Regions from separate parts of the Cytobacillus dafuensis genome, predicted to be linked through region 2. Evidence: riboswitches for the same ligand, from Rfam matches in the RefSeq annotation. Region 2 holds a riboswitch; the other holds the start of a gene.
The links. Region 2 has a riboswitch for preQ1 ahead of FSZ17_RS04350 (QueT transporter family protein). Riboswitches for the same ligand answer to the same signal wherever they lie in the genome.
Positions count from the first base shown of each region.

Region 1 (8,206 bases), 990 kb from region 2:
AAAAGAATGGCTCCTTCAACATGAAAATTCTTTCCAAAAACGATAAGTATTATAGACAAATAAAATGTAAACTCTACCCCTCATAAACCAGAAAAAAGGCATGGAAGGTCACAGATTTCTGCATTTTCTAAATGACAATCTGCTATCGTCCTTCCATTACCAGCCTTATTGTTTTTTAACGGCAATAAAAAGATCAATCTCATTATCGGAGCTATCTGGCTTATATCGTTCATCCCACAGCTCAAAATCATACCTAATTGGTATATAGCCATTTTCCCCTATCCATTTGCCATATAAGTAATCGTACGTTTTGTGTAATTCAGCTTCAGGTCCTTGGTGTGTATAGGCTACATATAAGTTCTCCTCAACGGTATGGTGGATTGCTCCCTCAGGAACATCACTTGAATCGGAGCCCTCATAACCGACAATTTGTGTGAATTGATCTTCAAATGGGTTAAAATCCTCTTTCAAAGGATAAATTTGAATTAAATAGACATGATTTCCCAGTTTATTTAAGAATTTATCTGCATTCTCCTGTAGTTTTTCAAATGCTTCCTTACATAGGTTTTTTTCCTCAATTTCCCGAAGATTTGCTTCAAAATGATAACCGATTACCTGAAATGATGGTTTCTTAATAACTTTAGGTTCCAAAATTAGGCATCTCCTTCACAATCTAATGAATTTTTATTTATCCACTATGACGCCGAACATATTGCCATCCAAGTCATAAAAATCAAAACACATGACGGGACCGTGATCTTTAATTTCTGTAACCTCTACCCCTTTCAGTTGTAAGTGTTGGTGATAAGCTTCTATATCTGTTGTTGTAAAGTTATAGTAGGCATTGTAGTGTTTAGCGTTAATGGCAAACTCTATTTCTTGCTTTTCCTCTACTTTTACGAGCGACAAATATTGTTTTTCCACGGTAAAATAAAAATCTGCTCCGGTGTTTCCAGGCCATGTGCCTACATGATTAAGTCCAAGCTTCTCCTTATACCACTCGATTGCTGTTTCAACATTACGAACAGGTACAAATATGGCTCCAATTTTGATCAAGTTAATGCTCCTTCCTAGGATAATAGAACTTTCAGTAAAAGGAATGAAAATTAATAGTAGGTCAAAGAAGTGTAAGATTAGGAAAGTGGATTTGAGTGTAATGGTATTATCTGATTTAGTCATAGGGGCAGTAATCGTGAGTATTTTCCCATTATTAGTTTTCGCTGTCTTTTTGTTTTTTCCTTTTTTAAATTTCGGGGATATGTGATTTTACTCAATAAAATGGCTGCTTCGCTGTTAAAAGTGAAAAGCTAGTGTAATGACTAAACCCCTTGGCAATTCATAACCAAGGGGTTTAGTGTTATTAAATAATATTTTTATACTTCTTTTGACAAAGAAGCTTCTGGCTCCCGTTTCCTAATAATATAAACGAGTAAATATACGAGCGGAGTAATGAATATTGATGCAAAAAATTTAAAGATGTATTGTGTCACGATTAAGCCGCCTAATACAGCTAGAGGCATTGTTCCTATGAAGGCAATCGTAATAAAAATGGTCGTATCAATCAATTGACTCAGCATGGTTGAAGCATTATTTCGTAGCCATAATTTCTTTTGCCCATGTTTGCTCTTTAAACGGTTAAACACAAAAACATCTAGATTTTGACTTACTAAATAGGAGATAAGGCTTGCAACGATTACTCGAAAACTTCCATTTAAAATCGTTTGAAAGGATTCCTGATCTTTAAAAACAGGAGCTGCTGGCAAGTGGACGGTAATAGCAATAAAGATAAGAGCAAGAATTTGTGTCATGAGTCCCGCCTGAACCGTTCTTTGCCCTGCTTTTTTTCCATAAACCTCTACAATTACATCGATAATAGGATACGTAAAAATATAGACAATGACAGCAGCAGGAAGTATAGCCCAATCTCCTATGCTAAAAAGCTTTACAGCCACTATATTTGCTAAGATTAATAGTCCTACAAAAATACCATTTAAATATAAAATCATTTCTTTGCTCCTTGTATAGGAAATTATAATTTTCGTTATCTGTTGATAACTTGAGATATAGTTTATCTACGTTTAGCTCCAGCGCCTACCTCCTCGAGGTCACAAGCCAATCCTCCCAGAAAGGTAAGGAACACCTTTCCGAGAGGCTCGTCTTGTGCTTGTCGGAGGTGAGCAAGGCGCTTGCGCATTTGTTCTTCCCTTAACGATTATCTATTTTTTCAGGATAGATATCATGGTTCATTAAACGAAAATGGGCCATTTCCTCGTACTTTGTACCAGGTATTCCATAATTGCACCAAGGATCAATAGAAATTCCACCACGTGGTGTGAATTTACCCCAAACCTCAATATATCTTGGTTCAAGTAATTTGATTAAATCGTTCATGATAATATTGACGCAATCCTCATGGAAGTCACCGTGATTCCTGAAACTAAATAGATATAATTTAAGGGATTTGCTCTCTACTATTTTTTTATTAGGGATGTACGAAATGTACATCGTTGCAAAGTCAGGCTGATGTGTTAATGGGCATAAACTGGTGAACTCTGGACAATTAAATTTTACGAAGTAGTCACGATTGGTATGAAGATTATCGACTGCCTCTAATACCTCTGGAGCATAATTAAATGTATATTTTGTTTGTTGATTACCTAATAATGTTAAGTCCTTTAAACCTTCTTCATTGCTTCTGCCAGACATGAAAAAAACCCCCTTGTAAAATTGTCCCGAGACTTTTTCAAGAGAGTTTTCTTAAGCCATTCTATTTCAACTTATAGGATCAAAAACATAAAAAGCCATGTCCAGTATGGACATGGCGTATTGTCATGTATCCATAGTTTTTTATAGAGGGTATTAGCTATGAACCTCTCCCGCTAAAAGTACGGGTATTCTCATCACAATATAATATAGAATAATTCATAAATCGTCAAATGGGATTTTAACCCTTTAGCTGCAATACTATAAGTCTTTACCTTATCTTGAAATAAATTTTTAATACTGTCTTTACACTAGCTCAAGAAAAATTTAAAGTTCTTCAAATAAAATGGAAGTAGATGTAGCAATCAATTTAAATACCCTTCAACAAACTCTTGTTGTTATGAAAATAAATAGAAAAAGGGGCAAAGACAATGATGAGAAAACTACATTTGTTATATGATTATGAATGCCGCTTATTTAATAAAGTTAATCGTTATTTTCATAACAGACTGTTGAATCTTTTTTTTCGCCGTATCACTCATATTGGAGGAGCGACCGTTTTGATTACAACGCTCCTATTACTGATGTTTATTCTGAATGGACAGAGCAGGATGACGGCTGTTTCCAGCGCAGTAGCCTTAACCATAAGTCATATACCAGTACACATTGTCAAAAAAATGTACCCTCGTAAAAGGCCGTATATGATTTTGGCAAGTGCCCATTTTCCCTCAAATCCGTTGCAAGACCATTCATTTCCTTCAGGGCATACAACGGCTATTTTTTCGGTAGTGATTCCTTTTGTCTTGTATATACCTATTTTAGCTTCTGTGCTGCTTCCTTTAGCGTTTATTGTCGGCTTATCAAGAATTTACCTTGGGTTGCATTACCCTTCAGACGTAATAGCTGGCGGGATATTAGGAGCAAGCTTGGGGAGTCTCTGTTTTTATTTTTTTAATGTATAAATAGGATCAACCTTCGATCCTCGAAAAAAAGGAGAATGACAGATAATGTCATTCTCCTTTTTGTGCCTTACCATTTATCGCAGATTAACGGTCAGTAAGACCCCCACTTCAAGGTTGCGAGAGAATCAAAGAAACCTAAGTGGGGGATCAACTGCCCGTAAAGGCCCGACGACGGACACGATGTCCTAGTCAGGCGAAAGCCACAGGACGTGGCGTTTTGAGCGTGATTGGTTCAACTAACCATCAGTGGGGGATGAAAGAAAACCCCCACTGATGGAAGTTTCACTTTATCCGACTGCATGCAGAAGGAAATTGGTTAAGAACAGGATAGAAATAATAAAGATTGATAGAGAAAGCTGTTTTTGTTTATTTGTAAAAATTTTCAACAGCGGGTAAGCGATGAATCCGAATGCAATTCCATCCACAATGCTATAGGTTAACGGAATCATAATAATAACAAGAAAAGCCGGAAATGCTTCTGTAAAATCAGTGAAATCAATATTTACTACATTTGTCAGCATCAATCCTCCGATAATAATGAGGATCGGAGCAATTGCAGAATCCGGTACTAGTTTAATAAAGGGCATGAAGAATAGAGATGATAGAAATAATAACCCTGTGACAATAGAGGTTAACCCTGTTCTTCCGCCTGCTGTAATACCTGCCGCTGTTTCTACCGTTGAAACAGGAGGACTTGTACCTAAAAATCCGCAAACGACTGTAGAAATAGAAACGGCTTTTAGTGCTTTCTCATTTTTTTCAGGCTGCTGCAGCATTCCATTCACTTGGGAATGAAGGATGCCGATATTCTCAAAAACAAGCACTAAAACGAGTGAAAAGGCAGCTGTCCAAAACGGAATGGTCGCTAATTTTCCGAAGTCTGCACTAAGAAAGACATTTTTATAATCCTCAAAGGAAATAAAGCTAGTATCCATTGCCGAAAAATGAACAATTCCAAAGAAATAGGATACGATCGTACCTAAAATGATACTGATTAAAAAATTTCCTGGTACTTTCTTCAAAAACAAAAATAGCGTTAGGATTAAATTAATAATCGAAGCTAGGACAATCGGCGTAGACAAGTCACCAAGCGCCACAAAGCTTGTCGAGTTTCCAACAATAATTCCACTCTTTTGCAAGCCAATAAACGCAATAAATAAGCCAATTCCAACTGTAATCGATTCCTTTAACGAATGCGGAATGGCTTTTGATATAATCGTGGATAATTTTGTAAAGGCCACAATGACAAAGAGAATGCCTGATACGACAACTGCTCCTAAAGCTTCCATATAATTTAACCCTAATGAACCTACAATCGTATAGGTAAATAAGGCGTTGATTCCCATTCCGGGAACAATGATCAATGGTGCATTTGCAATAAATGCTGCCAATAAACAACCAATTAGTGAAGAAAGTACAGTGGCAATGATACCAGCTTCAAGCGGTATTCCTGCATCCTTTAGAATATTTCCATTTACGGCAATAATATAGACAATGGAAAAGAATGACGTAAATCCTGCTAAAACTTCCTTTTTTATCGTTGTTTCGTGCTGCTTAAGCTTGAAAACTCCTTTCATATTGTAATCACACTTTCATGTTGCCCTCTCCCACCCGCATGAAGTAAATAATATTTCAATTCAACTTATGCCGGGAATATTATAACACAGAAAATGGGGAAGACAAGAATGCTACAAAAAAGAGCCACTAACCTATTTTTGGGAATAGATTTAATGGCTCTCCTTGAATTAAATTTCCAAATAACTAAAATCTTTATTACGGTCGATGATAAAGAAAAATTTTCTCACTTATTGATGAATTGAGAATCAAAGCATGATACCAGTAATCGCCGCAGCCAGTAAGCTTACGAGTGTTGCTCCATAAAGCAATTTAAGACCAAACCTAGCTACTTGATTTCCTTTCTTTTCATTCAAGGCTTTTACTGCTCCTGTAATGATACCGATGGATGAAAAGTTCGCGAAGGAAACAAGGAACACTGAAATAATCCCAACGGTTCTGCTTGATAAAGAGTCAGCAATTTTTCCTAAATCCATCATAGCGACAAATTCGTTTGATAATAATTTTGTTGCCATGATTGTTCCGGACTCCACCACTTCATTAGCCGGAACTCCTATAATAAAGGCAAGTGGTGCAAAAAGATAGCCAAGGGCTACTTGGAAGCTGATTCCGAAAATCGCTTCAAACACTGCATTAATCATGGTTATGAGGGCAACAAACCCGATTAACATGGCACCAACGATAATTGCCACTTTAAAACCATCTAAAATATATTCCCCCAGCATTTCAAAAAATGATTGCTTTTCTTCTGCTTGAACTTCAAAAATATCCTCTTCTTCGGATACTTTATATGGGTTGATAATATTTGCAATTATGAATCCGCCGAATAAATTTAACACAAGTGCCGTAATGACATATTTCGGTTCAATCATCGTCATATAGGCACCTAATATTGAAGCTGAAACCGTTGACATGGCAGATGTGCACAATGTATAAAGGCGATGTTCAGGGATTGAAGGGAGCTGTTTCTTAACAGAAATAAATACCTCTGATTGTCCAAAGATAGCTGATGCAACACCATTAAAAGACTCAAGTTTTCCAAGACCATTCACCTTACTTAATACGAGACCAAGATAATGAATGATAAAGGGAAGGACTCTCAAATATTGTGCAATCCCAATTAAAGCAGAAATAAATACAATGGGCATTAATACGGTTAAGAAAAAAGGCATTGTTCCTTCATTGGCGATGCCACCGAATACAAAATTGATTCCTTCTCCTGCGTATGCCAATAGATGCGTAAACAAGTTAGATATCCCTTGAATGACGAAAAGACCTGCTTCTGTATTAAGAAGAAGAAAGGCTAGTCCGAGCTGCAAGACAAGCATGATCAAAATGGGCTTAAACTTGATGCCCTTTCTATTATTACTCGCGATATAAGCCAGTAAAAAAATAATGATTAATGCTGCTAAAAATAAAATTAATTTCAAAACAGTATCTTCCTTATCTAAGTTGGATTCTATAACAGTCTTTATAAATATTTTTTTATATTACCATTAAATTATTCACATGCTTAATTTTTTTAATAATGCCACTGTTGAGATAGTGGTTTCACATCAGATTACTAGCTAGTATCTTGTTACCAGTTTAATGGATAGTAATGCTTCTAGGATTAGGTTTCCCTCTAGAAAAGAAACTCATGTAAGTTAATTATTCTAAGATTGAAAGGCATTTGAAAGTTTTTTGTATAATGATAATTTCCTAATATTATAAAAATTTTATTGTTGTTGGAACAATAATAGTGTACGATACATAGTATAGATTATACTGTATGACACATAGCAAAAATGGATGATGAGGTGACGAGATGGATGCTTTGCTGAATTCGTTAACGACGGAATTAAGAAGAGGGACTTTGACTTTGGCTGTTTTAAGTCAGTTACAGACACCTCAATATGGATATTCTCTTGTCCAGTTATTGGAGAAGAGTGGGATTTCGATTGACCAGAGTACCCTATATCCATTGCTTCGCCGTTTGGAAAAACAAGAGTTAGTGACGAGCAGCTGGGATACTTCTGAGAGCAGACCACGCAGGTATTATGTATTAAGCGAATATGGAATTAAGATTTTCCACCAATTGAAGAAGGAATGGGAAAAGACATCTGAGGAGCTATACAATTTATTAAAAGGAGAGGAATGAAATGAATCTGATTGAGCTTTATATTCAGGAAGTAACACGGAGACTTCCCGAAAAAAATCGTGAAGATATTGCGCTTGAGCTGCGTTCGACTATTGAGGATATGCTTCCTAAGGATTATTCGGATCAAGACGTAAAGGCAGTGCTATCGAAGCTTGGCAATCCAGCAGTTCTTGCTAGTGGCTATTCAGATCGACCAATGCATTTAATTGGACCCTGTTATTATGAAATATATATCAGTCTGTTAAAAATGATTTTGCCAATAGCGATTGCCATTTCCACGATCCCCTTAGTGGTCGATAGCATTTTGTCATATAACGGTGATCAAGTGCTTTTAGAAGTCTTGCTTTCCTTTTTAGGGGAAGGAATATTGAATGTTTTCAGTACGGGTATACAGGTGTTTTTCTGGCTAACACTGGTCTTCGCTATATTGGAACGTACCGATCATGGGAAAATAACAGTACCTATAACAGCTCGTTTTAAGGAATGGACTCCAGAAGATTTAAAGCATATTCCTTATATTCCTAAGGAAAAGGCCATTTCAAAGATGGATGTATTTGGAGGATTATTATGGACAGCGATATGGGCAACTGTTTATTTTAATGCAGCCAAATTACTAGGGATTTATGAAAAAGGGGAGCGTGGTCTTGAATTTATCGCTCCAACCTTTAACCATGAGGTCTTGCTTTCCTATTGGCCAATCGTTGTCATCGTAATCGGCATAGAAGTAGCCTTAACCATTTATAAATGGATCACTGCACAATGGACAATAAGGGTCGCATGGCTCAATGCGATTGTTCATATCGTTTCGTCCATTGCTATCATTGTC
Region 1 covers NZ_CP042593.1:4,793,390-4,801,595, reverse strand. The annotation lists gene FSZ17_RS22735 (methylated-DNA--[protein]-cysteine S-methyltransferase) at 1-46, shown strand, start outside; gene FSZ17_RS22730 (GyrI-like domain-containing protein) at 166-651, opposite strand; gene FSZ17_RS22725 (VOC family protein) at 685-1,056, opposite strand; gene FSZ17_RS22720 (queuosine precursor transporter) at 1,374-2,006, opposite strand; gene queF (preQ(1) synthase) at 2,206-2,706, opposite strand; PreQ1 riboswitch class I at 2,834-2,880, opposite strand; gene FSZ17_RS22710 (phosphatase PAP2 family protein) at 3,135-3,665, shown strand; gene FSZ17_RS22705 (NCS2 family permease) at 3,953-5,242, opposite strand; gene FSZ17_RS22700 (NupC/NupG family nucleoside CNT transporter) at 5,489-6,670, opposite strand; gene FSZ17_RS22695 (PadR family transcriptional regulator) at 7,048-7,380, shown strand; gene FSZ17_RS22690 (HAAS signaling domain-containing protein) at 7,382-8,206, shown strand, end outside.
Region 1: linked by a shared signal. The riboswitch ahead of queF (preQ(1) synthase) and the one ahead of FSZ17_RS04350 (QueT transporter family protein) in region 2 are both predicted to bind preQ1.

Region 2 (8,206 bases):
ATATCAGATGGTGTTATTAACGGCTATATATGTGGAATAATTGTTCACCCAAGCTATCGGAATAAAGGAATTGGAAAAGAAATAGTTCGAAGATTGGTGAGAGAAGGGAATGAAGCTAAATTACATATTCAACTGTTCTGCGAAGACGATAAAGCCTCTTATTATAGGGAACTTGGTTTTGAGATATTTACAGTCGGCATGAAGTACGAAGGAAAATAATCATGATTCAATTCAAAGTATTAACTATACATGAATTATCCCCTACTCTATTAACAACATTTAATCGGTATCAAGAAACGAATTACGTATGTTTTAAAGCAAACGATCAATTCATCATTAAAGCTGACTACTTTGTTGAGCATTGGGATGATGAAAAAAAGTATCAAGTCATTCTAGAATTGCAAAATTGCGTCCAGGCGAATGGAACTGTAACCGGAGCCTTTTCAGATAGAAAGTTAATCGGTTTCGCAAATGTGGAAGGCGAATTATTCGGGAATAATAAAGAATACCTTGAACTTCCTTATATCCATGTCTCTAATGAATATAGAAATAGCGGAATTGGAAAAAAGCTGTTTCAAATATGTTGTGAAAAAGCAAAACAAATGGGTGCCAAGAAGCTATACATTGCAGCCCATCCTTCAGTAGAAACACAGCATTTTTATAAAGCTGTCGGGTGTACACATGCTTTAGAAATAAACCAAAAGATCCTTAACAAAGAGCCTTTAGATATACAATTAGAAAAAGTTTTATAAAAAATCGGCAATAAATTTAAGCCAGCTCCTAAGTGTATACATGTTCGCACTTAGGAGCTGGCTTCGTTTTTACTGGCTTAATATTCTATTTCGTCAAAATCCTTAGGCTGAGGGACCGGCTGCTTATTGTCTGGATTAGAGAATTCTCTTATAAGTTTCTGTTCGTCTAGACTATCCATATTCATCTTTTCCTTAGGCTTTTCTTGTTTCTTCATAGCGAGCAACCCTTTCAAGCTTTTATTTCATAGGGTTCACTAATTATGAAGGAATCATACGCAAAGGGTTTTCCTTATTAAACTCTTCGTGATTTTTCGAAAAAGTGGGATTATGAACATGCTTTGAGACCACTCTCCACGGATTTTTTTCGAAAAAGTGGTCTCATAAACACTCTTTGTGACCACTCTTCACGGATTTTCTCGGAAAAGCGGTCTCATGAACACTCTTCGAGACCACTCTCCACGGATTTTTTCGAAAAAGCGGTCTCATAAACACTCTTTGTGACCACTCTTCACGGTTTTTCTCGGAAAAGTGGTCTCATAAACACTCTTTGTGACCACTCTTCACGGTTTTTCTCGAAAAAGTGGTCTCATAAACGCTCTTTGAGACTACTCTTCACGGTTTTTCTCGAAATAGTGGTCTCATGAACACTCTTTGAGACCAATCTCCACGGTTTTTCTCGGAAAAGTGGTCTCATAAACACTCTTTGTGACCACTCTTCACGGTTTTTCTCGAAATAGTGGTCTCATAAACACTCTTTGTGACCACTCTTCACGGTTTTTCTCGGAAAAGTGGTCTCATAAACACTCTTTGTGACCAATCTCCACGGATTTTTCCGGAAAAGTGGTCTCATAAACACTCTTTGAGACCACTCTCCACGGATTTTTCCGAAAAAGTGGTCTCATGAACACTCTTTGTGACCACTCTCCACGGAATTTTCCGAAAAAGTGGTCTCATAAACGCTCTTTGAGACTACTCTTCACGGTTTTTCTCGAAATAGTGGTCTCATGAACACTCATTGAGACCACTCTCCACGGATTTTTCCGAAATAGTGGTCTCATAAACATGCTTTTTTGCGGGTAAAATGCTTAAATCATATAACCCTGATTAACTCACTTTATCTTCAACAGTTACTTCATTATCCTTCTTTGGAGAGAAAAACCATCCAACTACCCCGATAAGGATGAGCACAACATAGAATGTAATTTTCCATTCAGTCGAATGAGAAAATGATTCTGGCAGCACCGCTAATGCCGGGTGTGAAAGTGTGGTCACTGCAAGTTTTACTCCGACCCAACCTACAATAAGAAATGCGGCAACTTCTAGGCCTGGCTTTGTATGCAATAATTTAACAAAGAAATTAGCTGCAAAACGCATAATGATTAATCCAATAAATCCGCCTGCGAATATAACGAGAAATTGCCCGCCATCCATACCTCCAATTTTCGGTAAGCCTGAAGCAGGAAGTGCTACTGCTAGAGCTACTGCAGCTAAAATAGAGTCAATAGCGAATGCAATATCAGCTAATTCCACTTTAAAAACAGTTCCCCAAAAACCTGCTTTTTTCTTCTCTTTTGTATTAACTTCTTTATCCTTATCCTTTTTTATTAATACCTTTCTAAAGATATGGTTAAAGGAAATAAATAATAGATAAAGTGCACCAATTGCTTGAACCTGCCAAATATCAACAAGAAATGATATCGCAAATAAAGAAGCGAAACGGAATACAAATGCTCCGGCAAGGCCGTAAAATAAAGCTTTTTTTCTTTCCTCTTCCGGAAGATGTTTAACCATTATGGCTAAAACCAATGCATTATCAGCTGCTAAAAGACCTTCTAAAACTATTAATACTAATAAAACCGATCCATATTCTAAAAGTATCGAAAAATCCATATTGTTTGACCCCCATTTTTAAATTAAATTATGTGCAAATCGAGCTGAATAAAGGACATTTTCCTTTTCTTCGTTCTTTCTTGCCCTCCTTTTTTCTTATGCGTTCACATTCCTTGAAAATGCTAAGAAAACATGGTGTTCATCTATTTTTTTCAAGCCAACAAAAAACCTTTACCAAAATGCGGTAAAGGTCAGAAACAAAAAATAAAGACCTCTACCCTATTTAGGTAAAGGTCTTGCTAACAACGGAATGTTGCCGACAAAGCCGGGAGCTATGAACTCCGAAGTGACGACCTTATCGTTAAAGCTACTCCCCTTTAGGAGAAACTATACAATTTATATATTTATCATAAGCGAATCCTTACAAATCTGTCAATTATTTTTATAGTTTTTATTTGTCTCAGATTAACGGGCAGTAGACCCCCACTTCAAGTTTGCGAGAGAATCAAAGAATCCTAAGCGGGGGATCAACTGCCCGTAAAGGCCCATAAAATGAACACAGACTAAAAGCGCCACATCGTGTGGCAACGTCTGCGTGACCCACTTCCTGTGGGCCGCAACTAACCATCAGTGGGAGATGAAAGCCCCCCCACTGATGGAAGTTTCACTTTATCCACTAATCCTACCTGTATTCAAACTCTTTGTACGACTTTTTTAGACGTTGTATGTTTATCATCTATGCGCTTTTCAATTACTTCAAGCTGTCCTCGATCTCTCATAAGCTCCTCTTTATTTTTTCTAATTAAACTTGATAAAGTGACTTTTTTTCTAGTCATTTTAAATTCTCCCTCTCTCAATAATTTACGATATAAAACTGAATCCCCATTATGGCTATTTGCTATTCGAATACGATTGTCTTATTCCCATGAACAAGGACTCGGTCTTCAACATGCCATGCAACTGCATCAGCGAGGACCTTTCTTTCTACATGTCTTCCGGCAATTTTTAATTCATCAGCCGAATAGCGATGATTGACACGCATAACATCTTGTTGAATAATCGGCCCCTCATCCAGATCATTCGTAACATAATGAGCTGTTGCACCTATTAGCTTCACTCCCCTATTAAATGCCCTTACGTAAGGGTTTGCACCGACAAAAGCAGGCAAAAAGGAATGATGAATATTAATGATTTGATTAGGATATTTCGCTATAAAATTTGGGGAAAGAATTTGCATATACCTTGCTAAAACAATAAAGTCTACTTTCCCTTCCATTAATTCCATTGCTTTTTGTTCGGCCTCTTCCTTCGTTTCATGCGTTAATGGGATATGATAAAAAGGAATCCCGTAGCTTTCCACTTCGTCTGCTAATTTAGCGTGATTGCTAATGACTAGTGGAATATCAACTGGCAGTTCCTTTGACTTCCACCGCCAAATAAGTTCAAGAAGGCAATGATCCATTTTCGAAACAAATATTGCCATTTTCTTTCTATTTTTTGTGCTGCATAACTGCCATTCCATCGAATGCTCTGCTGCTATCCCATATAAATCTTGTTCAAGCTTTTCAAAAGCTGTTTCAAAATCTTTCAAATCGAATTCTATTCGCATAAAAAACCTTCCAGCATGTGGATCTGTTGTATGCTGATCAAAGTGGACAATATTTGCATGATGTTCTAATAGAAAATTAGAAACAATTGATATTATTCCCGGCTTTTCCGGACACGAAATTAATAGTACTACCCGGCTATCCTTTTCTTTTGTTGCCATCTGCCACACCTCTATTCCTAATAATTAATCATGTATCGCTTTCCCATCTATTACTAAGCAGTTTCATCTAACATCAATAGTTTGTCCATACATTCCCTTTTGAATAATATCGACATCATTCCCTTAAATCTACATAAGAAAACTTAGCGAATGCCTTAGTTTTTCTTAGCGATCTAATTAGAAGATATTTAATTGAACTCACACTTTCACTTTAGTACGTTAATAAACTTAAACTTTCATAATAGCCAAAAAAGGACAGAGAAAGGGTAACTTACTTTACCCTTTCTCTGTCCTTTTACCTGAGAGTTTAAACCCAAATAGGGTCCCCTTTGGTGTCGTACGAATAGCACGAGCTCTCCAGAGACGCGTCCCGTTGTGGTTCCTCTACCTGAGAGATTTGTTCCAAGGGTGTTTAATGGAACTTGCTCCTTCGGTGGCTAGTCATCATGCACTCTCCCACAACCGTCATCCGCCCATATTGAATTTTCTTTAAATTTAGAATAAAACTTATGCATATTTATGTCAACCTTTGAACATTGGTTTAATCTTTATTTTTAGTTCTTGTTCACATATTGTGCATAATTGACGAAAGCCTCAAAATATATTAATATATATGCTTTGGGCAAAGAGCTCACGTGGTTCGTAACCATCCCACGATAAAAAACTAAGGAGAGAATTGAATATGAAAGTAAGGACACTTGTCGGAAATGGCATATTAGCGGCTTTATATATTGCTGTTTCCATGCTTATCCAGCCATTTGGATTTACGGCTGTCCAATTCCGTGTATCCGAAATGTTTAATCACCTAGTCGTGTTCAATAAGAAGTATATATATGGCATGGTTTTAGGTGTGTTTTTAACGAATCTATTATTTTCACCAATGAAAGCATATGATCTTATTTTTGGTGTTGGTCATACGCTGATTTCTTTATTAATCACGATTGTTTGCTGCCGATATATTAAGAACATCTGGGTTCGTATGATCGTGAACTCACTCATTTTCACGTTCATGATGTGGATTATCGCCTTTGAGCTTAAACTAGCATTTGACTTGCCATTCATGCTTACATGGCTCACAACGGCAATCGGTGAGTTTGTTGTATTAATAGTAGGAATGCCAATCATGTATGCTCTTAATAAACGTATTAATTTTGAAAAAACAATATAGAAAAAGAGTTGACGCAGGAGTGCGTCAACTCTTTTTACTATTATTACACTGCTACTGCCGCAAAAAACTCTTCATAAAGTGCCTGAACCGCTCGTTTTTCATCTATTTCCTTAACACCGAACATCATGCTGACCTCAGATGAACCTTGATTGATCATTTCGATGTTAACGTTAGCTTTTGCCAATGCCTTAGAGGCTCTTGCCGTTGTACCGATATTATGACGCATCCCCTCTCCAACAACCATAATGAGAGCTAAGCTATGTTCAATAACCACTTCGTCTGAATCAAGCTCAGTTTTTATGCGATCAACGATTTCCTCTTCCATGCCAGGAGTAAACTGATTTTCTCTTAAAATGATTGAAATATCATCAATTCCAGAAGGAGTATGCTCATAGGAAAGACCATAGCTTTCTAGTATAGCTAAAAGCCTCCGTCCAAAGCCGATTTCTCTATTCATTAAGTATTTACTGACATAAATGCTGCAAAAGCCTTTGTCACTAGCAATACCAATGACAGGACCGTTCGTATTATCTCTTTCATAAACGATTTTCGTACCTGGTGCATTTGGATTATTTGTGTTCTTAATATGTACCGGAATTCCTGCACGGAACGCAGGAACTAGTGCTTCATCATGAAGGACAGTAAAACCTGCATAGGAAAGCTCACGCATTTCCCGATACGTTAATTCCTTAATTTCCTTCGGGCTGTTGATGATAAATGGATTTACAGAATAGACAGCATCAACATCTGTAAAATTTTCATATAATTCGGCTTTAAGTCCATTCGCCAGGATCGAACCAGTAATATCTGAACCACTACGTGAAAAAGTGAATACCTCACCTTCTTTGCTGTATCCAAAAAATCCAGGAAAAATAATAATCCCAGAACGTTCCCGTAACGAGAATAACTTGTCATATGATTCCGGTAAAACCTGAGCATTACCTGGTTCATCACTTACAAAAAGTCCTGCTTCTTTAGGATTTACATAATGGGCTTCCACCCCTTGCTGCCGGAAAAAAGCAGCAACTAATTTGGCGTTATTGTCCTCCCCACTTGCTTTTACTAAATCCATGAATTTGTCAGGATTGCGTTTGTCTGCAGTCAATCTTGTTTGTAGATCCTGTAGAATGTCATTAATAATTTCCTCTGATAGATTCAATTCTTGCGCAATAGCGGCATATCTTTCTATAACTGTGTTTAACTTTTCCTGCGGATTTTTATTTTGCAGGCAAAGCCTTGCACACTCAATTAACAAATCTGTCACCTTTTCATCTTCTGGCGATCTTTTTCCAGGAGCGGAAACAACGACAATTTTTCTCTTTGGATCAGAAACAACAATCTGGAAGACCTTTTCGACCTGCTTTCCAGATGCTAATGAAGATCCGCCAAACTTAACGACTTTCATCCTGACATCTCCTAATCTGTAAAAAATATATCCTAATTTTACTCCTATTCAGAAAATAATCAAGTGTTTTTCCTTCCGATAAATACATTTGTTCTTTCGAAAAGGACAATATAGTTCTGAATACCTATTTTCGCATAGCATAATTGTTTCATTTGTTAAAGCACAGCTCTCAAAAGAAAAAACGGAGAATAAAATCGTATGAGATTATTTTCTCCGTTTTTATGAAATCAACTTAATACTCTTCAAGAAATTCCTTCAAATCATCTTGTACAGTTTCCTTTGTGAGTTCAACCTTTGATCGATAGGCAGCTCGATTTAATAGATGAGATACAACTGGAGAGGTTAAAAATACGAAGAAAATACCAAGAATTAATCGAATACTGAAATATCCTTCTGCTAACAAAAAGAAAAGAAAAGTTCCAAATAAAATACAGAGTACTCCTAGGCTTGCACTTTTTGAAACGGCATGGGAGCGAGAATACACATCTGGCAGTCGAATTAATCCAATTGCACTCAGAAAGCTTAATACGGTTCCAATAAAAAGAAAAATAGCTACGATTATGTCAATGTATACGTTTTCGTTCAATAACAACACCTCTTTCAATAAATCTTGCAAAGGCAATGGTGCCTACAAAAGAGAGGATTCCGATTAATAAAATAATGTCAAAAAATGCATGTGTCCTCATAAGGATAGAAAGGCAGGCAACTCCTGCAATAATGTTGACACCGATGTTATCCAGTGCCATAACTCGATCAGGTGTTGAAGGCCCTTTTATGACACGATAAAGTGCTGCTAGTATAGAAAGGGTCAGGAAAAATAAACAAACTAATAAAAATAGATTAAACATTATCGGGTTACCTCCTTAATCGCTTTCTCATATTTGATCTGCGACTGTAAAACAGCTTGCTTTGAATCCGGCATATTTAACGCATGAAGATAAAATACTTTATTATTTGGTGAAACCTCCATTACAACAGAGCCTGGGGTTAAGGTTAAGAGCAAGGCAAGTAACGTAATTTCCAAATCACCCTCTAATTCAGTCTCCATTTTAAAGATACCAGGAGCTACATCGATTTTAGGCCTTATTACTTCTTTAATAATTGCTATACTTGATATGAACGATTCCTGGACAAACAATATAAATAATTTCATAATGGCGATAAACCGTTTTAAATAGAAAGATGTAGGGAAAAAGCGCCTTAAAGAAAATAACACAATCACACCAACGAGATAGCCTGCAAAGAAGGCTAAAATACTCCATTCATCCTGAAGAAACATCCAT
Region 2 covers NZ_CP042593.1:870,200-878,405, reverse strand. The annotation lists gene FSZ17_RS04375 (GNAT family N-acetyltransferase) at 1-219, shown strand, start outside; gene FSZ17_RS04370 (GNAT family N-acetyltransferase) at 222-752, shown strand; gene FSZ17_RS23280 (hypothetical protein) at 830-967, opposite strand; gene FSZ17_RS04365 (TerC family protein) at 1,857-2,642, opposite strand; gene FSZ17_RS04360 (FbpB family small basic protein) at 3,275-3,418, opposite strand; gene purU (formyltetrahydrofolate deformylase) at 3,481-4,350, opposite strand; glycine riboswitch at 4,635-4,714, opposite strand; glycine riboswitch at 4,717-4,819, opposite strand; PreQ1 riboswitch class I at 4,980-5,024, shown strand; gene FSZ17_RS04350 (QueT transporter family protein) at 5,033-5,518, shown strand; gene FSZ17_RS04345 (aspartate kinase) at 5,562-6,923, opposite strand; gene mnhG (monovalent cation/H(+) antiporter subunit G) at 7,156-7,509, opposite strand; gene FSZ17_RS04335 (Na(+)/H(+) antiporter subunit F1) at 7,487-7,771, opposite strand; gene FSZ17_RS04330 (Na+/H+ antiporter subunit E) at 7,771-8,206, opposite strand, start outside.